2 regions of the Polycladomyces abyssicola genome follow, and region 1 is predicted to be linked to the other one. Evidence: riboswitches for the same ligand, from Rfam matches in the RefSeq annotation. Region 1 holds a riboswitch; the other holds the start of a gene.
The links. Region 1 has a riboswitch for S-adenosylmethionine ahead of KI215_RS14890 (methionine ABC transporter ATP-binding protein). Riboswitches for the same ligand answer to the same signal wherever they lie in the genome.

Region 1 (15,240 bases):
ACACTACATTGGAAGACCACGTATTTATCGCGCCGACGGTCACCACGACCAACGACAATTTCATGGGCCGGACCAAGGAACGGTTCAAATTCGTCAAAGGACCGTACGTCAAACGTGGTGCCCGCGTTGGCGGCGGCTCCATCTTGCTCCCCGGCGTCACCGTGGCAGAAGAGAGTTTCATCGCGGCGGGCGCTCTGGTTCATCGTGACACCGAACCGGCAAAACTGTACATCGGCGTACCGGCCAAACCGTTGCGGGACGTGCCTGACCGTGAGAAGCTGGAAAACCAAGAATAAGAGAGAGAATCTAGGTGTAAACCATGCGAAACAAGCTAAAACAGCTTTTCTCCGATTCCGCTTCGTTCGCCATCGCCACGATGGGCAACAAAATGGTGGCATTCCTGTTGCTCCCCATCATGACGCGGCATTTACGTGCCGCGCAGTATGGGGACTGGGATCTCACCAACACCCTGACATTGGTAGTCACGTACCTGAGCGTGTTGGGTATGGACGCCGCCTTGGCGTTTTATTACTTTGATGCCAAGGATGAGCAAGAAAAAAGGAGCTATTTCACCGCAACCGTGCTGTTTAGCAGCGGGATATGCGTGTTGTTCCTGCTCGTTACCCTGTTGTTCGGCGATCCGCTCAGCCGCTTGCTCTACAACAAGCCGTACGCGGATGTCATGGCGATTGCCATCGCTGCGACGGTGGGAGCGATCGTCATCCAGCATACGCTGGCGCTGGCCCGGTACAACCGGCGTGTATGGCTGTTCAACATCATGAGCATGAGTTACGTGATAGGTTCCAACCTGCTCAGCGTGATCTTTTTGATCTACGGCCAAGGCGGTGTACGCGGTATCTTTTTCGGCCAGTTAGTGGGGCAAATCGCGGTGGCGGCCATTCTCGTTTTTCTCTTCCGCCGGGAATTCACTTGGCGTGTAAAGAAAAAGCACTTGCTCGACTTGCTGCGTTATGGAGCCCCGTTATTGCCCACCATGCTGGCGTTTTGGGTGATGAATGCCATGAGCCGGCCTATGATCTACCACATGGTGTCCGAAAGTGAGGCCGGGATCTATGGGGTTGCGTTCCGCTTCGCCACGATGGTGGCACTGGTGACATCCGCTTTCCAGTTGGCGTGGCGCCCATTTGCGATGTCCATCAAGGAGCGGGAAGATGCCCCCCGCATTTATAGCTTTGTAGCCAGGGCCTTCTTGGTTGTCGGTGCTTTCTTCATTTTGGGACTGGAATTCATTATCCAGCCCCTGATCCAATGGACGACGGGGAAACCCGAATACTGGTCCGCTTACCCCTATGTTTGGATGTTGTCGTTCGGTACGGTGCTCAACACCCTACACTTAATTGTCGGTGTCGGCTTGCTGATCCAGAAGAAAACAAGCACGATTTCGAAGGTCTTCATCATGGCCGCAATTTTGTACTTCATCGGTAATTTCATTCTTGTTCCGTTGTATGGCAACTGGGGCACGGCAGCGATGACCGTCGTCACATATTTGTTCGTCGTCCTGTTGATCTATCGCAAATCGCAACAGGTATATCCGGTTGCATTTCGCATGCCGTCCATGTTGGCTTTTTTGGCGGTGTACCTGGTGACGATGATCGGAATCACCTGGATTCAAGTGAATGATTGGCCAGACAAATGGGTGTATTATGTGGTCGCGACACTGATCAATATCGCGGCAGTTTTCATTACGGGCGTATTCCGGCTGCGTTCGTTGCCTGTTTTGTTCCGGATGATGCCCAAAATCGGACAGAAAAGGTGAGGATGTTGAGTTCACTGATGTTACCGAGACAACAGTGGCTGGAAAAGCTGTTTTACGCGATGATTGCGTTTGCTTTGTTGGGCCCCACGCTGGGGGTCAAAGTACCGGGGTTTAAGCTGACGTTTTTCCGCGTCGCTTTCTTTGCCCTGGCGGTGGCGTTGATCCTGCGCTGGGTCAATGACAAAAGCATCGAAGCCTCTCATATGTACCGCATTCGATGGTACTGGGCGTTTTTTGCTTTTTGGGTGGCCTATGCCGCCATTTCCCTCACTTGGGTGATCGATCTCGGAAAAGGGATCAAGTATCTCACGTTCCTGTTGATGATGACGCTTCTCTGTTTGTCGTTTCCTTTCTTCGCCAATACGGAGAAGCAGTTCTGGCAGACGATGCGCACGCTGTTTTGGGTGTTTTTCGGTATTGTCGCCTTCGGCTTTTTTGAATCGATCACCTTTTTCCATTTGCCGTCTTCCCGTTATTGGTTGAGTGATGCGCCCAACATCACCTCTGTATTTGAAAACCAAAACGATCTGGCTACGGCGATTACGCTGGCTCTTCCGTTTATCGGGACAGCGCTGTACATGTTCAAAGCATCCCGCCAAACCAAGGTGCTGGCGTATATCACTGTCGTTGTGGCCTTGTATTGCCTCTTGGCGACCGGTTCACGTTCCAACACAATGATGGCCCTGCCGCTCATCCTGTTGGCGTGGGCTGTCTCGTTGCCGTTCACAGTGGACCGGGAGAAGCTGAAGAAAAACTTCCTGCGGGGATTGGGTGTATTTCTCTCCATCGTTCTGATCGTCGGGCTGTTGAACGTCACCTTGCTCTCCGGTGGAAAGAACAGCGCGCGGGCCAAATTGGCCAGCACGTTTGGCATCTTCCTTGATCTGAAGGGAGATTGGAAGGTCCCGACCGATCAGGAAGGAATTGAAGCAGGGGAAGGAACGGGCGGCACCAGCATCACCGTGCGCAAAAACCTCCTGCTGTACGGACTGCACTACCTGCAGGAAAGCAATTATATGGGCGTCGGGGCTGGCAATGTAGAAGCTCACAATGAAGCAAATTTGGGGAAAGGCATCAACAAAGTCAATATCCACAACTGGTGGGCGGAAGTGCTCGTCAACTTTGGCGTGTTGATTTTCGTCATGTATATGGTGCTCTATTTCGGTCTGTTGCGCAGGTTGTGGCGGTTGGCCAGCATCAAACGTTCTCCCCACTTGTCACCGCTCATCCGCTGGGGAGCGCTGTCCAGCCTGTTATCGCTGATCGGTTTCTTTATCGGTGGGGTGGCACCGAGCAGCTGCATCCATTTCACCCCGATGTGGATTTCCTACGGGGTGGCGTTGGCTGTGGTCGTGCTCGGTGAACAGCAACGGAAAAAGGCCGAACAGGAGACTGAGGCAACCACCGTCAACAGCTGATGCCTTTTTGCTGTGAGTGTAGCGGATCTGATAAAGAAGGGTGACCTTTTCCACCGTGGACGTCGCAATGACGAGAAGGAAAAAGGTCACCCCGATCTTGGATTTCCCCGGCAGAAAGGGCAATTTTCCGGTTGATCTGGGGACGCAAGGATGCAGGTTTTTCAGGCCGAGAGGGGATGTCGATGGCCAAAAAGGTGATGATATTCAGCTCCGTGCACGGGTACAACGATTCCCGCATCTTTCACAAACAGGCGGTATCACTCGCCCGGGCGGGGTATAACGTGGAACTTCATGCGATTGCCGATTTTGAGGAGCGAACGGAACAAGGGGTACGCATCATGGGCATACCCCCGCACAAGAGCAAACTCCATCGACTGGCGGCGGGGTGGACGTTGTTTCGGCGGGCGATGAAAAGCCGGGCCGACTTTTATCATTTTCATGACCCGGAGCTGTTGCCTTGGGGGGTTCTGATTCATTGGCTGACGGGGGCTCCCGTCGTTTATGACGCTCATGAGGATCTGCCCAAACAGATCCACACCAAGCCCTGGATTCCGGCGAAGATCCGTGGCATCGTCTCACGTGTGGTACACAAGGTGGAAAAGGGATTGGCTCGTCGTTTGCCCGCGGTGGTGACGGCAACGGAGTCGATTCGAAGCCAGTTCGCGGGTGCGGGTGTCCGTCGCGTCCAAGTGATTAAAAACTACCCGTTGCCACTTCCGCGTTTGGAGCGGAACGCGGAGGAAGACGATGTCAACAGGGTGCTGTATGTGGGCGGCATCTCCTATCTGAGAGGATACCGCGAGATGATCGCGATGATGGATCACCTGCCGAAAGAGCTGAACGCCGAACTGCACCTGATCGGACCGCTTCAGCACATTGCGCCGGAAGACCAGGATCGTGAGGCACTCGCAGCCAAACGGGTGTACTTGCACGGTCGGATTCCGTTTGAGGAAGTGCAGCAATGGCTGATGAAAGGGAAGGTGGGGCTGGTTTGCCTCCATCCGGTAGAAAACTACCGTGAATCCCTGCCGATCAAACTGTTTGAATATATGGCCGCCGGACTGCCGGTGATCGCCACCGATTTTCCGCTATGGCGGGAGATTGTGGAGGGCAGTCGGTGCGGGTTTCTGGTCAATCCGCTCAATCCCGAGGAAATGGCGGAAAAAGTGGCGATGCTTCTGTCGGATGAGGCGAAACGCCGGGAGATGGGAGAAAACGGCCGGCGGGCGCATGAGGAAGTGTACAACTGGCAAGTGGAAGAGCAAAAACTGTTGCAACTGTATCAGGAGCTTGCTTAAGGAAGTGAGAGGCAGTGCGAATCTGGTTGGCGAACCATTACGCAGTACCGCCGAACATTGCCGGAATTACCCGGCATTATGAGCTGGCACGGGAGTGGGCGATCGAAGAGGGAGCCGAGGTCACCTTGTGGTTGTCACGTTTCGTCCATCCGCGCCGTACGTTTATCACGGAAGAGGAAAAACGGGCCATTCCACATGTTCCCGGTCTCCATTTTCAGTGGTTGTGGTCGTTCCCGCACAAGACCAACGACGTGCGTCGGATCCTGAATATGGGCAGTTTTGCCGCACTCTTTTTCCTCACGGGATTGTTCAAGCGTCGCCCGGATGTGATCGTGGCTTCTTCGCCGCATTTGTTCACGGCATTTGCGGGTTGGATGCTGAGCAAGGTAAAACGTGTCCCGTTCGTTCTGGAAGTGCGCGATTTGTGGCCGGACTCGTTGATCAAGATGGGCGGGCTGAAAAATCCGCGCGTGGTCCGTCTGCTCACGTGGATGGAATCATTTTTGTATCGTCATGCCGATCATATCGTCGTGTTGACGGAACACCAGCGGAAGTTTATCAGGGACAAAGGAATCGATCCGGCCAAGATCGAGTTGATTCCCAACGGGATCGTGGTGGGTTCGTGGGAGCCCGATCCGTCCCGCAGAAGCGAAATACGAAAGAAGATGGGGGTGCCGGAGGATCATTTCGTCGCCATCTATTCGGGGGCGCACGGTCCGGCCAACGCATTGGAATACGTGGTCAAGGCTGGACGTCATCTTGAACCCGGCATTTCCATCGTCCTGATCGGGGACGGTCCGGAGAAGGAGAAATTGAAGCGGATCAAGGAAGAAGAACAGTTGGACAACGTCCATCTGCTGGATCCTGTACCCAAATCGGAGATCTTCGATTATATCGCTGCGGCGGATTGTGGCATCATCTCGCTCGCGGACAATGAGATTTTCCGCGGGGCACGCCCCAACAAGCTGTTCGACTACACGTTTGTCGGCAAGCCGATCGTGACCACGGTGGACGGCGAAGTGCGCGAAATCGTGGAGAAAAACGAGGTAGGGTTGTTCAGTGGGGCGGAAGACCCCGTGGGGTTGGCCAAAGCGCTGGCACAAGTGCGCGGCTTTTCCCGTGAGAAACTGGCACAGATCGCAGAAAACGGTCGCCGCTACATCGATCGTGAAGGGGATCGAAGGAAGCTGGCCAAACAGTTTTACCAGCGTTTGCGCACATTGGTGAAAAAGGATTAAACGACGAACGAAACCGGTCGGAATCTACACGACCGGTTTTCTCTTTTCAGTCCACAGCAACAGGGAGAATAGAATGCGGGCAAAGTATGCTTCGCTGAGAGGAAATTGCCCGATAGGATTGGCGTTCCTGGTGTTCTGATGCTCAGTAGAGCCTGAGATATGGATGGACCAGACACGCCCGAAGCAGAAGCGCCAAGGGGCGCCGTCAGCCAATCACGGCATCAGAGGCGATACGTCTCCGTCACCGGTCAGCTCCAAGTGTTGCCGAAGCAGGCGTTGCACCCGGTTAAGCTCCTCTTTGTCTACAACGTAGTAGTACACCCCATCGATGTAAGTGTTATGTCCTCTCAGATGCTGGGTGTGTATTTGAGCGATCGAACGGTAGATCTGTTGAAATGTGAGCAGTTGCATGGGCGACATATCCGTTTTCACGTTTTCTCCGAGGTGTTGAAACACATTGTCCAGTCGGGTGATGGAGCTTAACGAAGTGCTTTTGTGCAGAATCGCTTTGATGACGAGTTGTTGCCGCTCGTTTCTCCCAAGATCCCCCCGAGGGTCTGCTTTTCGCATCCGGGTGAAAGCCAATGCTTCTTTTCCGTCCATGGTCATGGTCCCCTGATGGAATGTGTATCCGTTGTACGTAAAATCGAACGGAACCCGAACCTCCACGCCGCCCAGCTCGTCCACGATTTTTTCGAATCCCAGCATGTTCACTTCCACATAATAGTCGACAGGCACGTCCAAAAATTGCTCCACCGTCTCGATTGTCAGTTTGGTTCCCCCACGTGCATAGGCATGATTGATTTTGTCTTTTCCGTATCCGGGAATGGATACATATGTATCACGGGGAATGTTCATCATCCAGGCTTGTTTTTGTTGGGGATTCACCGTGACCAGAATCAATGTGTCGGTACGGCCGACATCGCCTTCCCGTTCGTCGACTCCCATCAGCAAGACGGTAAAGGGATCTTTGTGAATGTCGACCGCGTATGATCGTTTCGCCGATTTTTCCCGTGGATCGTACGCCTTGTTGGCTGCTAACCAGATTTCGTAAGCGTAATAGCCCACGACACCGGCCAAGATCAACATGATGAACAAAAACCACTTCCACCAGCGGCGTCTTTTTCGGTGTCGCTCCATTCGACTGATCAAGGCCATTCCTCACTCTCCGATGAAGTAGCAGAACCAATTTTGTTATTATATTATTTTATCGAAGGAAAAACACACCATGCAAGGAATGAAGAAGGAAATTCCTTTGTAATCAGGAGATTTCGGGAAAGTTTGTTTGGAAAGCGGTCGGGGTAAACGGAAGTTGGAGATTACGGAATGCGGATTCCGCCTGTTTCTGTACAAGAGCCGGGGTGAATCCCATCGTTTTGTCCGATTTAGACGTTATGGAAGGAATTTGCCTGCAAGCTGCGGAAGAATAAGGCGGGAATCCTCATGATTAGGAAAGGAGCGTAGAAGAGATGTTGAAATATCAACTCTACATCAATGGAGAGTGGATCCCGTCGGGGAATGGACGCACATTTTCGGTCACCAACCCCGCAACCGGCGAAATAGTAGGAGAAGTGGCAGATGCGACAACCGAGGATGTACGGCGTGCGGTCGAGGCTGCTCACCGTGCGTTTCCCGATTGGGCCGCCCGTACTGCATGGGATCGGGCTACATATCTACGTAGGGCGTACGAGTTGATCATGGCGCATCAGGACGAGCTGGCTGAACTGATGACCAGCGAACAGGGTAAACCGCTGCCTGAAGCCAAAGGGGAAGTGCAATACGCAGCCGGCTTTTTCGAATGGTATGCCGAAGAGGCCAAGCGGATCTACGGCGACACCATCCCAGCCAGCCACCCGGACAAGCGGATCCTGGTCCTGCGACAGCCTGTTGGTGTCGTAGCCGCCATCACGCCATGGAATTTCCCGGCGGCGATGATCACCCGCAAGATCGCTCCCGCGTTGGCTGCAGGATGTACTGTGATCGTCAAGCCGGCAGAACAGACACCGTTGACGGCGCTCCGGTTGGCGGAATTGTTTCAGGAAGCGGGGATTCCTGCCGGTGTGGTCAATGTGGTAACTGGAACTGATCCGCGGACCATCGGTGAAATTCTGCTCCGTGATGAACGTGTGCGCAAAGTGACGTTTACCGGGTCCACGGAAGTGGGCAAATTGATCATGCGGCAAGCGGCCGATACCATGAAAAAGGTAAGCCTGGAATTGGGTGGACACGCCCCGTTTATCGTGTTTGAGGATGCCGACTTGGAGAAGGCGGCACGGGAAGTCCTCACCAGCAAATTCCGCAATGCGGGGCAAACGTGTGTCTGCACCAACCGGATTTATGTCCATGAAACGATTGCGGATGCGTTTGCTGAAATCCTGGTCAAACAAGTGGAACAACTCCGCGTGGGTAACGGAATGGAAGCGGGTGTTGACATCGGTCCGCTCATCGACGGACAAGCGGCGGAAAAAGCGGAACGACACGTCCGGGACGCCGTGGAAAAGGGTGCCCGCGTTTTGACTGGCGGACACCGCCGCAGTGAGGGAGATGTCCACTTCTTCGAGCCGACCGTGCTGGTAGGTGTCACGGATGAAATGCTCGTCCAAAGGGAAGAAACATTCGGCCCCGTTGCGCCGATTGCCGTTTTCCGCGATGAAGACGAGGCGATCCGCCGTGCCAACGATACGCCCTACGGATTGGCCGCTTATCTGTACACACGCAATCTGGCTCGCGCCATCCGCGTTTCGGAGCGGTTGGAGTACGGGATTGTCGGCATTAATGACGGCCTTCCCTCCACGGTACAAGCGCCGTTTGGTGGCATGAAGGAATCCGGCATCGGACGGGAAGGCGGCAAATACGGTATGGAGGAATTCCTCGAAACAAAATATGTTTCTGTTCGTCTTCACGATTAAAACAACATGGCCGGCTTCGCAAAGCCGGCCATTTTTTGCCATCCGGATGGGGTGAGACACAATCTTTGGATATTTTGTGCCGTCTGCCAAAACGGAGTGGATAATACAGCGCGGAACGTGTACAATCAAAAAAGAGTATGTAACATTGGTGTAATATTTCAGGTAGAAAGCATACGGTACTGTCACAGGTGTCCTAAATCACGCCTGTTTCGCATAACATGCAGGAGCACGGGCTTGTTCGCAGTGAGCCTTTCACTTCGGATTTTCCGTGGCGATGCCGTCCACAGTATAGAGAGGAGTAATAACATGAAAGTGTTGGTTACGGGAGGAGCTGGGTTCATTGGTTCCCACATCGTCGATCTTTTGTTGGAACGCGGTGACGACGTAATCGTGGTGGACAATCTCAGCACGGGACAGGAAGCACATCTGAAGCCGGAAGTGTTGTTTTACCGCATGGACATCACCGATCATCGTTTGTCCGACGTTGTCGCCGAAACACGGCCGGAAGTGGTCATTCATCAAGCTGCACAGATCGACGTCCCGACGTCCGTGCGGGATCCGTTGCACGACGCCATGACCAACATCATCGGGACGCTCAATTTGCTGGAAGCGTGCCGTAACGCTGGTGTGCGAAAGGTAGTCTATGCATCATCTGCGGCTGTATACGGCAATCCCGAATATTTGCCGATTGATGAAAAACATCCGGTGGCACCGCTCTCCGGTTACGGTATTTCCAAACACACGCCAGAACATTATTTGCAAGTGTATGCCCAATTGCACGGGTTGGCCTACACGGTTCTCCGTTATGCCAACGTTTACGGTATCCGTCAAGACCCCCGCGGGGAAGGCGGTGTCATCTCCATTTTCATCGAAAAGGTGCTCAAAGGTGAACCGATTACTGTTTTCGGAGATGGCGAACAGACGCGCGATTACATCTACGTGGAGGATGTGGCACGCGCCAATGTAGCGGCGCTGACCAACGGGGACGGACAGATTTTGAATATCGGTACCGGACAGAAGACGTCCATCAATGAGCTGATCGCCCTGTTTGAGGAAGTGATCGGCCAAAAAATGGAAATCCATCATGCTCCGGACCGTCCAGGAGATATTAAGCATAGTTACTTCGACAACCGGCGTGCGATGGAGGTATTGAACTGGCGACCGGAGACGGATCTTTCCGTGGGATTGCAGAAAACATTGACGTATTATCGCGAACGGATCACCCGATGATTGAAATATGCCCGTAAAAAACGTGAAACGTTTTTGTAACAAAACACGTCTCAATTATATAGAGGGATCTCTTGATTACTCCATCCTGCTGGGTTTTTCAACTGTTGTAACCAACCGGCAAAACACAGTATACTGATTACGAGTTACCTGGAGTACGGAACGGTCAAACCACGAAACAAACAAGTTAGCAGGTGGGGGTCGCCCCAATGGAGCGGCTCAATTCGGGGAGGATTTGTGGCAATTATATTAAGCAGGAGTGGTTTGCGGATGCGATCGAAAGCAGTGTATGAAGGGGACGCACACTTGCTCTCGGAAGGCGTGTACCAACCGCCTTCGGGTTGGTACCCGATTGCCAAACGGGTATTTGAAATCATTTTCTCTATTACATTCTTGATTTTAACCTTGCCGGTGTTGGTGTTGACCGCAATTGCCATCAAATTGGAATCGAAAGGTCCAGTCTTCTACAAACAGGAACGCGTTGGCTTGCACGGGAAACCCTTCTATATCGTCAAACTGCGCTCCATGCGGGTGGACGCGGAGAAAAACGGTCCGCAATGGGCATCCAAAAACGACCCCCGAGTAACCCGTGTAGGACGGTTTATCCGCAAGACGCGGATCGATGAAATTCCGCAACTGATCAGCGTCTTGAAAGGGGATATGAGCTTGATCGGCCCGCGGCCGGAACGACCGATGTTCACCGAGAAATTTGCCGCAGAAATTCCCGGATTCAAGAACCGCCTGTTGGTAAAACCGGGTTTGACCGGATGGGCACAGGTAAACGGCGGTTATGACATGACACCAAAAGAGAAATTCGAATTGGATATGTACTACATCAAACGACAATCGTTCGCGTTGGATATGCGCATTCTGTTGCGTACGGTATGGGTGGTACTGACCGGTAACGGTGCCCGTTGAGCTCGTTTCTCTACACACCAAAAATAAAACGGATTGCCCCGAGGGTAATCCGTTTTTTCCCGTTCCTGTTCTTGTGTATCACAAGGCTATCCCGACACATGATGCTCCGGCTGTGGCAATCCCCATCAAAAGGTCAGCCGAAGGGCCATGTACAGCAGAAGCCAAAACGGGAGGCTTAAACCGGTCGCGTTGATGAGGCCGATCCAAAACGATTTGCCAACAACCGTGCTCATGTCGGGCACCTCCGTTGCTTGTTTCCTTGGTTGTTTTTATTATACGCGAATGTCAGTCTCCGTAGAGGGTTTTTGGCCATTTGTAAACGAAATGTAATCTCATGGTAATCTGCTGTCATTATTCATCAAAAAAATTTGTATATTATGGGTAAAGAGAATGACGTTGACATCCTGAATGTTGTCATGGTAGTATGTAACTTGACAACTTCATAAGACGATGTTGCGCGCTCTTATCAAGAGAGGTGGAGGGACTGGCCCGATGAAACCCGGCAACCGTCCGCGGTATGTACGCGGAAATGGTGCCAATTCCTGCAGAGCCCATCGGTTCTGGCAGATGAGAGAGGCGATTTTATAATATATAAGATCCCTTTCTGCTCTGGCAGAAGGGGATTTTTTCTTAGAGACAGGTGGTGAATGATACGATGATTGTACTCGACAAAGTGAACAAAGTGTACCCTTCCTCGAAAGACGGGGATGTGGTCGCGTTGCAGGATATCAATCTCCGCATCGAACGCGGAGAAATTTTCGGGATCGTTGGGCACAGCGGTGCGGGGAAAAGCACGCTGCTTCGATTGCTCAACGGGTTGGAGAAACCCACTTCGGGCAGCGTCACGGTGGATGGCATTTCCATTTCCGAAAGCAGTGAGCGAGAGTTGCGCGAAGCGCGAAAGAAAATCGGAATGATTTTCCAACATTTCCACTTGCTTTGGTCTCGTACCGTGTGGGAAAATGTGGCTTTCCCCCTGGAGTTGGCCGGCAAATCGAAAAAGGAAATCCGGGAAAAAGTGGATTCCTTGCTGGAACGGGTGGGACTTTCCCATCGGGCGAATGCGTACCCCGCTCAACTGTCCGGGGGACAGAAACAGCGTGTCGGAATCGCACGGGCCTTAGCCAACGATCCGAGCGTCTTGCTGTGTGACGAGGCGACATCGGCGCTGGACCCGGAAACGACAGCCTCCATTTTGCAATTGTTGAAGGATATCCACCGGGACACCGGCATCACGATGGTGATCATCACGCACGAAATGAGTGTGGTCAAACGGCTGTGCCATCGCATGGCCGTCATGGAAGCCGGTAAAGTGGTGGAACTGGGTGAGGTGGAGACGCTGTTCCGGGAACCGAAGCACCCAGTTACCCAGCAGTTCGTTCAGTCCTATCACACTGAAAAACTGGAAGCTTCAAAAGAGCATGCCGATTTGATCCGGGTGCGGTCGGACGATTTGGATCGTATCTGGTCCCGCTTGGCTGATTGGGTAAAACAAGGCGTGACAGTGACGATCTTGCCTGACCAAGAGGAAAACGACGGAACGGTTGCCTTACAGGTGAGCGGAGAACCGTATCAAGTTCGGAATGCAGTGGAGGAGATCCGGGAATTCGGGGGCAGATCGGAGGTGATCACGCATGTTTGATCAACTGGACACCACCCTTTTGTGGCAAGCAACCGGGGAAACATTGTACATGGTTGCCATCTCCACGTTTTTCTCGGCATTAATCGGCATTCCGTTGGGTGTGCTCCTCGTCATCACGGATAAGGGTCATCTGTGGGAAAATGTGGTGATCCAGCGGATCTTGGGCCTGATCGTCAACTTGTTCCGGGCGGTGCCGTTCATTGTGTTGGTCCTGTTTCTGTTTCCGTTGTCCAAGCTGTTGGTCGGTACCACGCTCGGCCCGACGGCGGCCACGATTCCCTTGATCGCTGGAGCGGCACCTTTTTACGCGCGTATGGTGGAAACGGCTATCCGGGAGATCGACAGGGGAGTGATCGAGGCCGCCCAAGCGATGGGAGCCACCCGGATGCAGATCGTCCGTATGGTGCTCCTGCCGGAAGCTAAGCCGGCGATCATCTCCGGTTTGACTGTCACCTGTGTCGCCCTGATCAGCTTCTCGGCGATGGCTGGCATTGTGGGCGGTGGCGGATTGGGTGACGCAGCATACCGCTTTGGGTTCCAATCGTTCAACGATCAAATGCTGTACGCGTGTGGCCTGTTGCTCGTCGTATTCGTTCAGCTGGTGCAGTGGTGCGGCGACTGGTTGGCGCGACGCGTCGATAAACGATAATGCAAAGTAACCGGCAAATTCAATGGAACTAGGAGGATGCGATAATGAAGAAATGGTGGATCGGCCTGCTCGCAATCGTCATGATGTTGACGATGACTGCATGCGGCGCAGGTAAAAAAGATGAAGCAACCATTCGTGTGGGAGCGACGCAAGTTCCTCATGCCGAGATTCTGAACCATATCAAACCGATCCTGGAAAAACAGGGCGTCCATTTGGAAGTGCGTGTGTTCCAGGATTATGTCCTGCCCAACAAGTCAGTGGAGGAAGGGGAGCTGGACGCCAACTACTTCCAGCACATTCCGTGGATGGAAGCCTCCAACAAAGAGCAGGGCTGGCATTTGGTCAAAGTGGTGGGTGTACACATCGAACCGATGGGCGCCTATTCGAAAAAGTACAAATCCAAATCGCAGATTCCCAACGGTGCGACCATTGCCTTGCCCAATGCCACCAGTGAAATGACACGGGTGCTGTTGCTCTTGGATCAGCAAGGCTTGATCAAACTGGATAACCGTCAAGGTGACAAAACGCTCAACAACATCAAATCCAATCCGAAAAAACTGAAGTTCAAACCGCTGGAACCGGCGATCTTGCCGCGTGTGCTGGATCAGGTGGACGTGGCGATCATCAACACCAACTATGCGTTGCAAGCCAATCTGAATCCGTTGAAAGACTCACTCTTCATCGAGGATAAAAATTCTCCCTACGTCAACGTATTGGCGGTCAAAGCGGGCAATGAAAAGAAACCGGCCATCCAAAAGTTGGCCAAAGCGCTCACTTCTCCGGAAGTGAAAAAGTTCATTGAGCAAAAATACAAAGGCGCCGTCATTCCGGCGTTTTGATGAAAAACCCCCACGCTGATGCGTGGGGGTTTTCGCTTTTCCGGCGATAAAACATGGTCCCTGATGGGAAATGACCAGATACCCTAGGACTTCACTTCTTTTTCCCGGAACATCGTTTCTCCTTCGGTAACGGAGGCCCTTCCGTTGGTCAGTTCAGTCACCCATTTTGTGACCTCGGCTTCTTCGCCAAGTGGTACCCAGAGGTGCCAGGTTACTTGATCCGTAAACTCCGGCGGATCCATGTCGAATCCATGGGTGCGCAGTTCATGTTCCATTTTGCCGACGAACGAGTAATCCGTCGTAATGGACATTTTTCTGTGCAAAATGCGTTCCACTTCCCCGGCGGTATCAATACCGGCGGCGGCGCATTGGCTGTACGCGCGGATCAAGCCGGAAGCGCCCAGCTTGATCCCCCCAAAATAACGGGTGACCACGATGACCGTATCATGCAAGTCTCGATTTCGGATCACTTCCAAGATGGGACGGCCGGCCGTTCCTGCCGGTTCGCCGTCGTCCGACGATTTTTGCACTTGGGTGCCGCGGGTGACGTAGGCGTAGCAGTTGTGGGTCGCATCCCAATGCTTTTTGCTGATTTCCTCCACAAATGCAGCCGCCTCCTGTTCGGTGGAGACACGGTTGACGCGGGTGATAAACCGCGATTTTTGAATCACGATTTCTGTTTCTCCATAACCTTTCACGGTTCGGTAACGGGTTTCCATTTCCTTCACCTTCCTGTCATCAGCCTACAATCATCCGCATGCGGCAGGGATGAACCGATGTTTTGAAAACCTTTGTCGAAAGGGTAGCCGCATATTCCAACATCCACTATCCTAATAAACAAATCCACTCAATACCAGTGAAAAGGATTGAACGTGCATGCGTATATGGTTTGTCATGCCGTCTGTTTATAAAGAAAGTGTGATGGTGGGCAATGCGGTTGTTTCCTATTTACCGTCGTGGAAACGAATCCACACATCATTTGGTGACGGACCGGGCCGATGGTGGATTAGGAGGGAAAATCGACTGCTCAAGCTGGGCAAGATGATCAAACAACACCGCCCCGGAGCGCTCCCTCCGCCCGATATAATCTGGGACCCAAAAAAAAGAGGGCCGACTTAGTAGTCGGAACCCCCGTTTTGATCGTATGAATCACTACCGTCACCCAACGAACCATCTTGTTGCTCGTCCCCATCGGATGACGAATCATCGAGAATGCCTTCGGTTGGATCAGGTCCGGGAATTTTTTCAGGTTTCAGCTCCAGCTGTTTGCGCAGAATGTCACTGATCCGTTGCCGTTCTTCTTTGCTGACGAAGAAATACCAGTA
Region 2 (14,972 bases), 470 kb from region 1:
GGGCACAACTCAGCGGCACAAGCATTGTTGCATGTGATGGAAGAGCGAAATGCGCGAGTGATGTACGTCGATTTGTTGGACTGGATACCGACGAAGGCACATCCTCTCCTCCAAACCGGGTATCACCGTATGTTGAACCGGTTCCCGGCAGTGTATCACTATCTGTATGATTGGACACATCAGTCCCGTTGGTTTCGTTATGTTTCCGGTGAAGCGATCAAGCGGGCGGGGTGGATGATCCGGCGCCAACTGGTACGGCGACTGTCCCAATTCCGTCCGACAAAAGTGGTGGCGACTCATCCGTTCGCATTGATGTGGTTGTCTTCCCACTGGCGTCGCATCCCTTCATTCTGCGTGGTGACCGATTATGAACTTCACCCCATTTGGCTGTCGAGTACACCTGATGTGTTGTGTACGGCCAGCGGGATCTCGGTTCCTCCACAGGCGCAACGGCGTTTGTGGCAATCTGCCACCAGGATTATCGAGACAGGTATTCCCGTGAGACGGGAATTTCTCCAAAACGCGCCGAAACAAGAGGCACGACGTTTGTTGGGATTGAGCCCGGATTGTCCGGTAGTGTTGGTGATGGGCGGCGGGGAAGGGATGGGACCGGTTCGCGAAACCGTGCGGGAATTGGAGAACGCAGGCCCCATTTGCCAAGTCGTGGTGCTGACCGGAAAAAATGAGGCCCTGATGTATGAGCTGACCCGTCATTCTCTGCCACCCCACATTCGTGTTGAGGGGTTCCGACCCGATGTTCCCTTGTTCATGGATGCGGCAGACTTGTTGATCACCAAGCCGGGCGGACTCACCATAACGGAAGCGATGGTCAAACGTTTACCCATGTTACTGTTAAACGCATTGCCGGGGCAGGAAGAGGCCAACCGACGATACCTGCTGCGCCATCGAGTGGCGGAAACAGTTCAGTTCGGTCGTTTGTCGCAACAGATGAAGCGTTGGTTGGAGTCACCGGCCCGTCGGGAACATGCTGCCCAAGTCATGTCGAAACTGGCATCCGGAAATGCAGCAGATCGGATCGCTGATGAAGTTTTGCAACCAACACGTCACCGGGCGTTGCGATGATCTTCCCGCAAAATGGATTGCAAGCATCCGTTTTTGATGCATATGCTGGGAGGAGAGGAGTGGTTGGATGCGTTTGGTGACGTATGTGATCAAAGAAGACGTCTTGAACATCCGGTCAGAAGTGCATGGGGATGCCCGGATCGGTTGGGTGCAGGATGGGTACGTTTGGGATATCGGTTTTGCTCAGGAATGGGCCATATTGGAAAAAGGCATTCCGTTCCCCCGTGCGCTTCCGACAGATATGGTCGCGTTCCTGGAAACAGGGGCGAATGGGCTTGTATGGTTGCGTCAAGTGATCGATGCTTGCCGGGGTACACAGCCTGATCAAGTGAAAGTGGAGGGGGAACCGGTGGCATTGTCGCTTGCGGAAGTCCGCTTGCTCCCGCCAGTGCCCAGACCGCCCAGTTTTCGCGATTTCTACGCATTTGAACAACATGTCAAAACGGCGCGGGCGCGACGCGGCCTCGACATGATCCCTGAATGGTATCATTTTCCTGTTTTTTATTTTTCCAATCATCAGACCATATTGGCGCATGAGCAACCTGTTTCCCGCCCGAGCGGCACACAATGTTTGGATTATGAGTTGGAAGTGGCGTGCATCATCGGAAAAAAGGGACGCAACATCCCACGGGAGTCAGCGAGGGAGTATATCGCGGGATTGTGCATTCTCAACGATTGGAGCGCAAGGGATGTTCAGCTTGAGGAAATGAAAGTCGGTTTGGGACCGGCCAAAGGGAAAGATTTTGCCACTTCGTTGGGACCGTGGTTAGTCACCCTTGATGAGCTGGAAGACCGAAGAAACGGTGATCATTGGGATTTGGCGATGACTGCCCGGGTCAACGGGGTTGAATTGTCCCACGGCAATCTCCGGGATTTGCATTTTTCCTTTTCAGAGATGATCGAGCGGGCTTCCCAGGATGTTTTTTTGTATCCTGGAGATGTAATCGGGTCCGGCACAGTCGGAACCGGGTGTATTTTGGAACTGGGTACGGAGGTTCATCGCTGGTTGGAGCCGGGTGATGTGATAGAGCTGGAAGTTGAGCGTTTGGGCGTGCTTCGCAACCGCATCGTGGAGCGGTGTGATTGATGTCCGGTTTCCCGTGGAACCGGACATTTTTCTACTGGTAACGGACAAATTTCGCCTGTATGACGACGTATGTCCGATATTGTTCAAAAAAAAAGGGTTTGACAAACGTATTTTTTTTGTTAGATAATAGTGACTAATTAAATAGGAATCAACCACTGACTCGTTATCGAGAGAGGCGGAGGGACTGGCCCGATGAAGCCCGGCAACCATGTTCGGCCCCTGCGTTGTAGGCAGGGTACGGGCATAAGGTGCCAATTCCTGCAGTACCTTCGGGTGCTGAGAGATAAGGAGCAGGGTGGCGTGGATACATGTCCCCTCTTCTTATCTTTGGAAGAGGGTTTTGAATTTTTAAAGGGGGGAGCAGGCGATGAAGCGTGTCAATGTTGCGTTGTTGGGACTGGGAACGGTGGGAACGGGAACATACAAAATGCTCCAGTCCAATCAGGACGTGATTGCACGCAAAACGGGCACGCTGTTTGAAGTGCGCCGCATTCTGGTGCGGGATCTAACCAAGAAACGAAAGGTGGAAGGCGTGAAACATCTCCTGACCACCCGTTTCGAGGATGTATTGGACGCGGGGGTACAAGTGGTGATTGAAGCGATGGGCGGAATCGAACCCACGCGCACCTATGTGATGAAAGCGATTGAAGCGGGATGTCACGTTGTGACCGCCAATAAGGAGCTGATCGCCAAACACGGAGTAGAGCTGGAGCAGTTGGCGCGAGGAAAGGGCGTTCAATTGTTGTATGAAGCCAGTGTGGGCGGTGGCATCCCCGTTTTGGGTACCTTGCAGCATTTGCTGAAAGCCAACCGCATTCATAAGGTTTCCGGTATTGTCAACGGTACCTGTAATTATATTTTGACGCAAATGTCCGAATATGGGCGTTCGTTTGACTCTGTTCTTGCGGAGGCGCAGGAAAAAGGATACGCTGAAGCCGATCCGACCGCAGATGTGGAAGGCTTCGATTCGGCTCACAAACTGGCGATTCTCTGTCGGTTGGCTTTCGGGGTGGATGTGGCGGTGGATGACATTCCGCGGAAAGGGATCACGGACATCACGGTCGCCGAATTGGAGATCGCCCGTCGATTGGGATATTCGATCAAATTGCTCGCCCAAGCGGAACAATACGGTGAAGAAGGACCGGTAGCATTGCAAGTAGCGCCCACCCTGGTGCCGCTTTCCCATCCGCTTTCCGGCGTTCGCGGTGTATACAACGCCATCCATGTGGAAGGGGATGTCGTGCAGGATGTGACGTTGGTGGGTCAGGGTGCGGGCGAACAACCCACCGGCAGTGCGGTGGTGGAAGACTTGTGTAATGTGTATCGTCTGCCTGCTTTGCGCGCCGCCTCCCTGCGTCGTCCGATGATTTTGCCGGCGGGTGAAGAAAGCGGTATTCAGTTCCTCCTGATCGAGACGGAGGAAGTGTTGGCTGCCGACGTGGCGGACAAGTGGAAAGCGGATCTCCTCGATACAGGCATTCAAGTGCTGGATGCGCTCATCTATCCGGATCATGGCCGTAGCCATGCCGCTTTCCTCGTTCGCAACTGGGAGCCGCGGCTGGTTTCGGTACTGCCGGTAGAATGGGAAGTGTCTATCAAACGGATCATCACACGCCCGGTGTTGGCGGCTTCTGTTGCGCAAGAAGAAAAAGAAGTGGTGAGTGCGGGTTCCGTCAGCTGATGTGAGGGGATAATGCTTCGCATCAGGGCACGATTTCGGAAGCGGGTTTGTGAAATATGATATCAACTTACTGACCGCCTTCCTGCGTTTTCGGGAAGGCGGTTTTTGGTGTCCGGGAAATTCGGGTACAATGAGAGGGATATCGTTTGAACTCGGGTAGGAAGGTATGAATGATGAAAAAGACAGAAACGATGATTCGCTTGAAAAAGGGGGAAACCATCCAGCTCCCCATCCGTCGTTTGGGCATCAACGGAGAGGGAGTCGGATTTTATCAAAAACAAGTGGTGTTCGTCGACGGGGCCATCCCGGGCGAAGTAGTGGTGGCCCGTGTGGAACAAGTGGAACGACGGTTTGCCAAAGCCCGTCTGCTTCGGATTCGGAAACGATCTCCTCACCGGATTCAACCGCCGTGTCCGGTTTATGCCGATTGCGGTGGTTGCCAACTGCAGCATATTGATTATCCGATGCAGTTGAAGTTGAAAAAGGAATTGGTGGAAGAAACGTTTGCCCGCTACACTTCCTTGCGGGAATTGCCGATCGAAGAGACGGTGGGGATGGACGAACCGTGGCGATATCGCAACAAGGCCCAACTGCCGGTGCAGTTACGGGGGAAAAAGGTGGTGATGGGCATGTATTCTGCCCGTTCCCACCGGTTGGTGGATATGAGGGAGTGCGGGGTACAGCATCCCGAGACCAACCGCATCCTGGAAACAGCGCGCAAAACGGTCGAAGAGCTTGGCATCCCCATCTATGATGAAAATAAACATACGGGTGTGTTGCGCCATTTGGTGGCCCGCTTTGGATTTCAGACGGAAGAAGCCCAATTGGTGCTGGTGTGCCGGACCGACGAATTACCGCGAGAGCGAGAGCTGGTGGAACGTCTGGTTCGTCGCTTGCCTCAGGTGAAAAGCATCGTGCTCAACGTCAACCCGAAGCGCACCTCTCTTGTGTTTGGTGAGAAAACCCGCGTCTTGTGGGGCAAGGAAACAGTGGATGAGCAACTGAATAAAAAAGTGTACGCGTTGTCGGCGACGGCATTTTTCCAGCTCAACCCGATCCAGACCGTGAAACTGTACGACTTGGTGAAGGAAGCCGCCGAGCTGACGGGGAGAGAAACTGTCATCGACGCCTATTGCGGGGTAGGGACCATCGGCTTGTGGTTGGCGGATCGTGCCGCCCGCATCATCGGGATGGACACGATTTCGTCGGCTGTCGAGGATGCACGGCGCAATGCGAAGCGGAACGGGATCGACCATGCCGAGTATCATGTCGGCAGGGCGGAAGACTTGTTGCCCCGTTGGGTGAAAGCGGGGTTACGGCCAGATGTAGTCGTGGTCGACCCACCGCGGACCGGTCTGGGTCAGCCATTGATCGACATGCTGAAGGAAGTGCGCGTGCCGCGGTTGGTGTATGTGTCCTGTAATCCGTCCACTCTGGCCAAAGATTGCGCACAATTGCTGCAAGGGGGATACGAACTGAAACTGTTGGTCCCGGTCGATATGTTTCCCCAGACCGCTCACGTGGAAACGGTTTGTACCCTGTCTGGCACCAAAGAAAAGTGATTTGTAGTGGAACATTCATCATCGGATATGGTGAAAGTGATCGCAGTCGCCCGTCCGAGCGACTGCGGGAGGTATTCGCAATGGTAGGCAAGCGGCCCGCAGGGATGTGATTTCCCAATACGGGCCGCTTGTCCACTTTTTATCGTTTTCTCAACGGATCTCCAGCTTATTCGTCCACCGGATATCTCGGTCCTGTTTTAACCGGATGTACGCCGTCCCCTTGGACCCCGGGTCGATTTGTGCGGTCAAGGTGATTTCGGCATGTCCTTTGCTGTCCGACTTCAGTTGGAACGGGGCGCTGTAACCGTAAGTACTCGGCCAAGAACCGTCCGCATTACGGAACTTGGCTACTTGTTTCCCGCCTTCCAAATAGAGGCCGAGTCGGTATCCGTTGGCGGTAGTGCCTGGTTGCAAGCCGTCAGCCATCACGCGGATGGTCACCGTTTTCCCGGCGGGAATGGGGTTGGGATGTTCTGCTATGTACCGTACATCCCCGGAGGGCGGAGAGGGTTCACCCGAATCAGTTGCACCGTAGGAACCCGGTTTGAAGGTGGAGGGATCCCACCATTTGTATCCATTTGCAGGCGGCTCCCATGGCTCTTTCTCCGGTTCGGTGCTCTTGGCCGGTTGTTCCCATTCATACAAACGGGTCGGTTGATCCAGTTTCAATCCCGGTACTTCCGAAAGACGGGTGTAGTTTTCCTTTTTGGCCAACCAATTCACCAGATTGACCAACAACACGGCATCATCTTGTTCGTGGAAACCGTCATGCGTTTTTTTGGGTGCACCTGTCTCTTCGTTGCGGTATTTGGGCGTATCGTCTTCCACGGGAGACGAATCGCCGATAAAGGCGGCCTTTCCTTTCCCTGCTTTGGCTACGGCCACCATCGGACCTTCGGGGATGCCACCCCCGTTATAGACGCCTTGGTCGACAGCATGTGGCCATTTGGCGTTGGTACGGGGCAAATAAACGATCCCCTTTGCTTTTTGCGGATCGAGAATGGCGACGGTTGATCCGGCATGCATCGCAAAGGTCTGAACGTCTTTCGTGATCCCGAATGATTGATCCGGCGGCACGATCTGATTGGCCGTCACATCGCCGATCGCGTTGTAGCGGAAACGGACACCGAAATGCTGGGCCAACCAGTCAGTACTGATGACATTCTGCATCGGGGGAGATTTGGCTTCTTCTGGACTCATCCCCTTTGTCGGGCTGTTCCAGGCGCCGCGTCGGTAACCGTTGAACGCTTCGGACGGATCCCAACGGTTTTTGTTTCTGTCGGCATTGTAATGGTCGGAGATGAACAGGATGCTGCCGCCATTTTGGACATATTGCCACAGGGCGGTCTGCTCCGATTGTTTGTAGGGATTATTGGCTTCTCCGATGACGAATACGTCGTATGGGCGCAAGTCATCGTAGGTGAGCGGGTCTTTTTTGCGCAATTCCTTCACTTCATAGCCTTCATCCGCCAATGCTTGGGCGAAGTCAGAAAAACCCCCGTCGATGACCCAGTCAGCCGATCCGGCTGTTTGTTCATGTGTGTTGTCAAACAACACTTTCTTCCCATTCGGCTTGTCGGGTACGATCACTGGGGCTTCATCCTTGGGTTTCACTTTTGGTTGGTGGCTGCTGCATCCGGTGGCCATCAGTATCCAGGGAACAAACAAGCCCAGCAGGACCATGGTGGAAACGAGCACTTTCGCCATTTTGCTCTTGAGCATGAAGGCACCTCCGAGATGGGGATAATCTCATTTTATCACTTATTTTGGAATTTTTCATGCACTTCTTGTCCATCTGTCTTTCTGCATAAAAAATCCCGCGGTTCAGCTCAAATGATATAGCTGAACCGCGGGATGAGAGAAGAACCTTCCTCCATACGTTCTGTCTACGTTCAAAGAGAGATCAATGGTTTTCCGAGATACGTTCCTGTCTGCTTGATCATCTCATCAGGCCGCTATGCCAACAGTGTCGTATACAGCAGGTATGCGTTCAACCCCGCGATAACGAATGCGATCGTCCACGCAACGAATTTCAACCATGTCGGGTTGGCGAATTCACCCATCTTCTTCTTGTCGCTCGTAAACTGGACCAGCGGAAATACGGCGAAAGAAAGTTGCAGGGACAGGATTACCTGACTCAGAATCAACATTTTCATCGTCCCGTTTTCCCCATACAGCGCGGTGACGATGACGGCAGGTACAATGGCGATCAGACGCGTGATCAGCCGGCGCAGCCACGGGGCAAGACGGATATTCAGAAATCCTTCCATGACGATTTGTCCGGCCAATGTACCGGTCAGTGTGGAGTTTTGTCCCGAAGCCAGCAGTGCCACCCCGAACAGCACACTGGCGATGGAAGTGCCCAACAGCGGTGTAAGCAGGTGATATGCTTGCTCAATTCCGGCCACTTCCACGTTGCCGGAACGGTGGAATGTCGCCGCGGACAAAATCAGAATCGATGCGTTGATCAAAAGTGCAAAAAACAGTGCTACCGTGGAGTCGATCGTTGTGTACTTGATCGCTTCCCGCTTGCCTTTCGTTGTTTGGTCAAACTGACGTGTCTGCACGACCGACGAGTGCAGATACAAGTTGTGAGGCATCACCGTCGCGCCGAGAATGCCGATGGCAATGTACAGCATTTCCGGGTTTTGGATGATTTGCGGATTCGGAACGAATCCTTTTGCCACACCCATCCAATCCGGTTTGGCCATCACCAGTTCCACGGCAAAGCAGATGCCGATGACGACCAACAATGAGATGACGATTGATTCGATATAACGAAATCCTTTACTTTGCAGAAGCAGGATCAACAGCACATCCAATACGGTGATCATCACTCCGTAGAGGAGTGGGATCCCGAACAGCAGGTTCAACGCGATTGCCGAACCGATCACTTCCGCCAGGTCACAGGCGGCGATGGCCAACTCGCACAAGATCCACAAGGTGATGGCCACTGGTTTGCTGTAGTGGTCCCGACACGCTTGGGCCAAGTCGCGACCGGTCACAATGCCCAGCTTCCCGGCCAAAGATTGCAGGATCATCGCCATCACATTGGACATCAGGATGACAGCCAGCAGGGTGTAATTAAACAATGAGCCCCCTGCGATATCGGTAGCCCAGTTTCCGGGGTCCATATATCCGACAGCCACCAGATAACCGGGACCTGCAAACGCAAGGAATTTTCGGAGCCACGATCCCTTTTTCGGGATGGGCAAAGAGCGGTATACTTCAGGTAATGTCGGCTGTTGTCGTGCCCGTCGCCATCCTTCGGCGTCTGTGGTGTGTGGTGCTGTCATGGCCATGATCCGATCACCTCTTTCTCTTAACTAACAAAGATGGTTGAAAGCGATTTTTTTGCACTAGGTCAACTTTTGTCGAAAAAAATATAGGTCCAATCTCATTTCACCATAATATTTGTCATGGGCAATAAAGTTGCCCTGATCTAAATTATATATGATTCTTTGACCATAGGGAAGGGGAAGATGGATGGAATTGATTTTTCTGGGTACGGGAGCCGGTGTCCCGGCCAAGGAACGCAATGTGTCGGCGACAGCGTTGAAATGGACGGAACGAAAAGGAAGAACATGGCTGTTTGACTGCGGGGAAGCGACACAACATCAAATCCTTCATTCACCGGTGAAATTGGGGAAAGTGGATCACATCTGGATTACCCATCTTCACGGGGACCATCTTTTCGGCCTGCCGGGTGTGCTGGGCAGCCGCTCTTTTCAGGAAGCGGAAACACCGCTTACCCTGTTCGGTCCGGAAGGGTTGCGTCGATTTGTGGATACGGTACTGACGGTAAGTCAGACACATTTACGATATGAATGTGAAGTGAGGGAGGTGACATCCGGCGTTGTTTATGAGGATGATGACGTGCGGGTGATCTGTGCGGAGTTGGATCATGGCATCCCTTGTTTCGGCTATCGCATCGAGGAAAAGGATCGTCCGGGTTCGTTGCGGACGGATTTGCTTCAGGCATTGGGTGTTCCGCCGGGTCCGTTGTATCGTAGGCTGAAAGCGGGAGAGGATGTACGGCTGCCCGACGGTCGTATGATACGGGCACGAGAGGTGTTGGGACCACCCAAAAGGGGAAGGATCGTGACGATTCTGGGCGACACCCGTCCGACGGAAGCGGCGGTACGGCTGGCATCGCAGGCGGATGTACTGGTACATGAAGCTACATATCGGGCACGGGAAGCGGCCCTGGCAGTAAAGCACGGGCATGCCACCACAGTGGACGCTGCGCGTACGGCTGAACGTGCGGGTGTCCGCACACTGATTCTCAACCATATCAGCCCACGATACGGTGTGGAGGACGAACCGGAGTTGCTGGCCGAAGCCAGAGCCATCTTCCCGGAGACCTACGTCGCCAGGGACGGTTGGTGCTACTCGGTTATCTCACGCGATTGAAACAGGGGGAAACAGAGAGTCGGGAGACGACTTTGCATCAGGTGACGGAACTCCACTCATGCACCCAAACCTCCATCGAAGGAACCCAACGCATGCCCGGGTGTAACGAGAGGATGTACTCTCGGTAGGCGTCCAGATCCGAAAATCCTTCGGATCGGGCGTCGGTGTCTGTCATCTCCCCCAGTTTCTGACGATATACGGCGGTGATGGAAAATCGCCGCCCCCGCAATTCGAGTATTTCCCCGAGATCGGCGTACCGGCCGTTTCTCCTGGCCGCGCGCTTCTCACCGCTCAGTACTTTTTCAATATCCGCCTCGCGTGTGACCAGTCGATCAATGGAGCAGGTTTTGGGCGGCAGGGGATGGGTCATCCCGGACACTCCTTTCAAAGCTCGTACAGTTCTGTGTACTTCTTTGTTAAATAGTCCATATACGGCTCGATAGACAGCGATTCGCCCGTCACCCGTTGTACCAGTTCGTCCGCGGTGTATTTCTTGCCGTGTTGGTAAATGTTTTCTTTCAACCATTGATGCAACGTGCCGAATTCCCCTCGGGCGATCTCTTCTTCAATGTGGGGGTTCGCCCGTTTGGCCGCTGCATAAAACTGCCCGCTTAAAATGTTGCCCAGCGTGTAACATTGGAATGCACCGCCGATCGTATCCGCATACCAATGAACATCCTGCATGACGCCCATGCTGTCCGTCGCGGGCACGATCCCCAAATCGCTCCGATATCGTTCGCGCCACGCATCCGGTAAATTCCGAACAGCCAACCGTCCTTCCAGCATGGCAAGCTCCAAATCGAATCGCAGTATGACATGCAGGTTATAGGTGACTTCGTCTGCATCCGTCCGGATCAGCGAACGTTCCACTTTGTTGATGGCACGGTAAAATGTTTCTTCGTCCACGTCACCCAGCTGGGAAGGGAACACCTTCTGCAGACGCGGATAAAAATGACGCCAGAAGGGGCGACTCCGACCGACGATGTTTTCCCACAGGCGGGACTGGCTTTCATGAACGCCGGAGGAGGTTCCGTTGGCCAACGGCGTTCCTTCGTATTTTTTTGAGATGCCCAATTCATACATCGCATGTCCGGCCTCGTGAATCGTGCTGAACAGGGCTTCGGTCAGATCGTTTTCTTTGACGCGCGTGGTGATTCGTACATCCCCCAATGAAAATTTGGTCATGAAAGGATGGGGCGATTTGTCTTGGCGCCCCCGGCGGAAATCAAAACCCAACTGACGAATCACGAGTTCGCCGAACGCCAGTTGGTCCCGCTCCGGAAAGTGCTGGCGGACGCAAGTGTCGTTGACGGGCTCTTGCTCCGTGATCGCTTGTACGAGCGGGACGAGCCGTTTGCGGAGTTCCCCGAACAACGCTTGAAGCTTCTTTGCCGTCATCCCTTCGTCCACATAATCGATCAGCGGGTCGGCGATGTGCTCGTAACCGGGGAAGAAGCTGGCCAGTTCTCGGCTGTACTCCAGCGTTTGTTCCAAATACGGGCGGACGAGAGAAAAGTCGTCAGCCGCTTTTGCCTTCACCCACACATTGTACGTGGTGGCTGTATGGTTGGAGAATTTGGCGATGAAAGAAGCGGGAACTTTGACGGCACGTTCATATTCCCGACGGGCGACACGGATCAGAGCGGCGTCGTCGGAATCCGGAGGCAAACTTTGCTCATATGATTTCAAATCGTCCAACAAACGGCCCAAACGGTCGTCGGTCAATTTTTCATGCGCCAATTGGTGCAACGTGGCGATCTGCCGTCCCCGTGCTTCTGCTCCTCCTTCGGGCATGTAGGTCGATTGATCCCATGACAATAAGGCAGCCGCCGCGTGCAAATCGTTGATTTCCGTCAACCTCTTTTTTAGTTCTTGCAGACGTGCTTCCATTTTGTCTCTCCTTTTCTTTCACGTAACATGCAATCAGACCAAAATGTTACAATTGATACGGGAAATCAGAATCGATTATGTACGGGATGCAATGAACCAAGACGGGATTCATTCCTGAATATACCCGCTACTCCTCATTTTAACATGATATTGAAAACGTGAATATAACCGATTGGATTCATCATGGCGCAAGGGAGCGGGAGAAGTGGAAAAAACACTGTTCTTACACGGTCGTGTGATCACCATGGATGCTGGGCGGGAATCGGCAGAAGCTGTCTACGTCGAGAACGGACGGATCGTGGATGTGGGAACCAGTGAGGATTTGCTGTTGCATTGGGGAAGAGCAGATGTACGTCGCGTCGATTGGCAGGGGGCGACGGTCTATCCCGGTTGGGTGGACAGCCATGTGCATCTGGCGGCGTACGGGATGCTGCGCCATCAATTGGATCTGAGCGGAACGACGAGCAAAAGGGAAATGCTTTGTCTGTTGCGTGAAATCGCCTCGCGCACACCTGTGGGGAAGTGGATCGTCGGGGTCAATTGGGATGAGAACAGATGGGAGGAAAAGGAAGTACCGCATCGGGAGGAGTTGGACGCCGTTTCCTTGCGGCATCCCATTTTTTTGACCCGAATCTGTCACCATGCACATGTGTCCAATACGATTGCATTCCAAGTCGCAGGTGTGGGATTGGAGCCGGATGATCCGAAGGAAGGCAAATACGGTCGGTACCCCGACGGCAAGGTAAACGGGATGATCTACGAGAACGCATCACGTCCGTTTTTCGCGGCCATACCGGAACCGACAGTCGAACAAAAGCGTTCCTATATCCGTGAGGCGGTGAAAGAAGCGCTGGCCCTCGGGTTGACCGCTGCCCACACGGAAGATTTGCGTGTGATGGGCAGTGTGTGTGAACTGTTGCGGGAATATCGCGGTCTGGTTGAAGCAGGGGTGTGGTTCCGTACACATCATTTGCTTTATCATCCTCATTTGGACGAAGCGGTGGAGTTGAGGTTCCGAGCCGGGACGGGGGATGAATGGACTGATGTGGGAGCGGTCAAAATCTTTGCCGATGGTGCGATTGGGGCACGAACTGCCTGGTTGTCGGAGCCTTATGCGGATGCTCCAGAGACTGCAGGTGCACCGGTTCACTCGGAAGACGAGTTGGCCGAATGGGTGAGCCGGGCACGCAAAGCCGGCTTTCCTGTCGCCGTCCATGCGATTGGAGACCGGGCTGTTGAACAGGTGATCAACACTTGGGAGCGGCATCCCTCGCCAAAGGAAACGCGATATCGGGATCGGTTGATCCACGCCCAAGTGTTACGGCCTGACTTGTTGTCGCGCATGCGCGGATTGCCGATTGTGGCTGACATCCAACCCCGGTTTGTGGCCAGCGATTTTCCCTGGGTGCAGGAGCGTTTGGGAACGGCACGCCTTTCGTATGCCTATGCGTGGAAGTCGTTGCTTGATGCGGGTGTTGTATGCGCCGGTGGGAGCGATGCACCAATCGAACCCTTGAATCCGTTACTGGGCATCCACGCCGCGGTCACCCGTCGCCATCCGGAGGGGTTCCCACACCCAGGGTATGAACCCGAACAAAGACTCTCCGTCAAGGACGCGTTGCGTCTGTGGACGGAAGGAAGCGCATTTGCCGAGGGAAAGGAAATGGAACGGGGGTCGATCAGACCGGGGAAATGGGCCGATTTTACCGTGTTGGATCGGGCCCTTTCCGATACGGAACCGGATGAGATCCTGAAGGCACGGGTGGTCATGACCGTGGTAAACGGAAAGGTGGCATATCTGGCGGAGTGACTGCTTTGGGTTCTGCTTATTCCCTTGTCCCCAAAAAACGGAGCTAGCAAGACATTTTTCTGCTTACATCGAGCGTTCTATTTGTCTTTGCATTCACATAGAATAACCGCGAGGTGATTGCATGCCGGTTCGAGCCAATAGTGATGAAGTGAAATTGTTGGCGCGTCTGATGCGGGCGGAAGCGGAAGAGGACGGCGAGATGGGAATGTTGTTGGTAGGAAATGTCGGCGTCAACCGGGTGATGGGTGATTGTCTGGATTTTGAGGATCTCCGGTCGATCAGGGCGATGGTGTTCCAATCGCCCGGAGGTTTTGAAGCCGTACAGCGGCCGTACTTTTATCAAGCGGCCAGAGATCGAGACATTCGTCTCGCCCGCAGGGTCATCCGGGGCGAGCGTTATGATCCGGCTTCCCATGCGCTGTGGTTTTTCAAACCGGTCGGTCCATGTCCCCCGCGATGGTTCAACCAGCCCCATAGCGGGAGGTACAAAAGCCATTGCTTTTACATCCCCGTACCCGCGTCTTGTCCGGATGTATACTGAGGAGAGGAGGAAAAGCGGTGTATTGGCCTTATTACAATCCATACGGAAACGGTTCCCTGTCGGTTCAAGGATGGGATGACGTATCGGTATCACAGCAGAGACAACGTGTGTATTCGGAAGACCTGCTCAGCCGCAATATCGGGAAAACAGTGACGGTGTATCTTACTTTTGAAAATAATCCCCAGTGGACCGCAAAAAAAATCACCGGCACGCTGCGCGGTGTCGGCCGGGATTTCATCGTGGTCCGTGATCGGCAAACCGGTAAAGATCACATGTTGCTCAACATCAAAATCGATTTTGTGGTGTTTGACGATCGACCCGCCGCTTTGGCTGGTGAATAGCAAAAAAAGGCGGCCCGATCAGGTGGGCCGACTTTGATCAAGCGGAGTCCGTTTTTCCGGTACTACCAGGGGAAGCGGATTTTTTTTGCAGTTCATTCCAACACGTAAGCAAGTGCGTCCAGTGCTTGGTCCACTGTTTCCACGGTCACTTGTGCCCGCTGGGATAGCTCTTTCAACGGATGATGCAGGCTTTCGGGGCGAACCAAAATGAGCGGTTTTCCCATCTGGATGGCCATGGCCGCGTCCATCGCCGTGTTCCATTGCCGGTATTTCTCACCAAACAGCGCGATGACCACATCCGCTTTCTGCATCCAGATCCGCGTCCGCAGGTTGTTCAGTTCGGATGCGGCATGATCCCGGTACACTGCGTTGGGTTGTTTCCCTTTGATCAGTTCGCCGATCGCGTCCGAGCGGTCATGATCTTCTTGCGGCCCTTTAAAAATGATCGGCAGGCCGCGCTCTTCCGCTTTTTTTCGAAGCTGTTCGCGCCAATCGTCGTGAATTTGCCCCGCGAGATAGACCAAGAGTTCCAATTTCCATCTCCTCCTTTTGAGGTCGTGTCTT

Region 2: it holds a riboswitch for S-adenosylmethionine, as region 1 does, so the genes downstream of both, KI215_RS12760 (homoserine dehydrogenase) here and KI215_RS14890 (methionine ABC transporter ATP-binding protein) in region 1, are expected to answer to the same signal.

The regions. Positions count from the first base shown of each region.
Region 1 is NZ_AP024601.1:2,998,239-3,013,478, reverse strand. It holds gene KI215_RS14935 (acyltransferase) at 1-296, shown strand, start outside; gene KI215_RS14930 (lipopolysaccharide biosynthesis protein) at 320-1,777, shown strand; gene KI215_RS14925 (O-antigen ligase family protein) at 1,795-3,195, shown strand; gene KI215_RS14920 (glycosyltransferase family 4 protein) at 3,378-4,493, shown strand; gene KI215_RS14915 (glycosyltransferase family 4 protein) at 4,508-5,731, shown strand; gene KI215_RS14910 (LCP family glycopolymer transferase) at 5,945-6,889, opposite strand; gene KI215_RS14905 (NAD-dependent succinate-semialdehyde dehydrogenase) at 7,201-8,640, shown strand; gene KI215_RS14900 (SDR family oxidoreductase) at 8,947-9,870, shown strand; gene KI215_RS14895 (sugar transferase) at 10,138-10,785, shown strand; SAM riboswitch class I at 11,246-11,359, shown strand; gene KI215_RS14890 (methionine ABC transporter ATP-binding protein) at 11,441-12,427, shown strand; gene KI215_RS14885 (methionine ABC transporter permease) at 12,420-13,076, shown strand; gene KI215_RS14880 (MetQ/NlpA family ABC transporter substrate-binding protein) at 13,121-13,915, shown strand; gene KI215_RS14875 (YigZ family protein) at 13,999-14,634, opposite strand; gene KI215_RS14870 (LCP family protein) at 15,031-15,240, opposite strand, start outside.
Region 2 is NZ_AP024601.1:2,531,564-2,546,535, reverse strand. It holds gene KI215_RS12770 (MGDG synthase family glycosyltransferase) at 1-1,083, shown strand, start outside; gene KI215_RS12765 (fumarylacetoacetate hydrolase family protein) at 1,151-2,170, shown strand; SAM riboswitch class I at 2,331-2,460, shown strand; gene KI215_RS12760 (homoserine dehydrogenase) at 2,538-3,851, shown strand; gene rlmD (23S rRNA (uracil(1939)-C(5))-methyltransferase RlmD) at 4,022-5,413, shown strand; gene KI215_RS12750 (motility-associated ABC transporter substrate-binding family protein) at 5,564-7,135, opposite strand; gene KI215_RS12745 (Nramp family divalent metal transporter) at 7,369-8,715, opposite strand; gene rnz (ribonuclease Z) at 8,900-9,826, shown strand; gene KI215_RS12735 (ASCH domain-containing protein) at 9,864-10,196, opposite strand; gene KI215_RS12730 (carboxypeptidase M32) at 10,211-11,716, opposite strand; gene KI215_RS12725 (amidohydrolase) at 11,961-13,526, shown strand; gene KI215_RS12720 (cell wall hydrolase) at 13,648-14,067, shown strand; gene KI215_RS12715 (spore coat protein GerQ) at 14,085-14,408, shown strand; gene KI215_RS12710 (YtoQ family protein) at 14,501-14,941, opposite strand.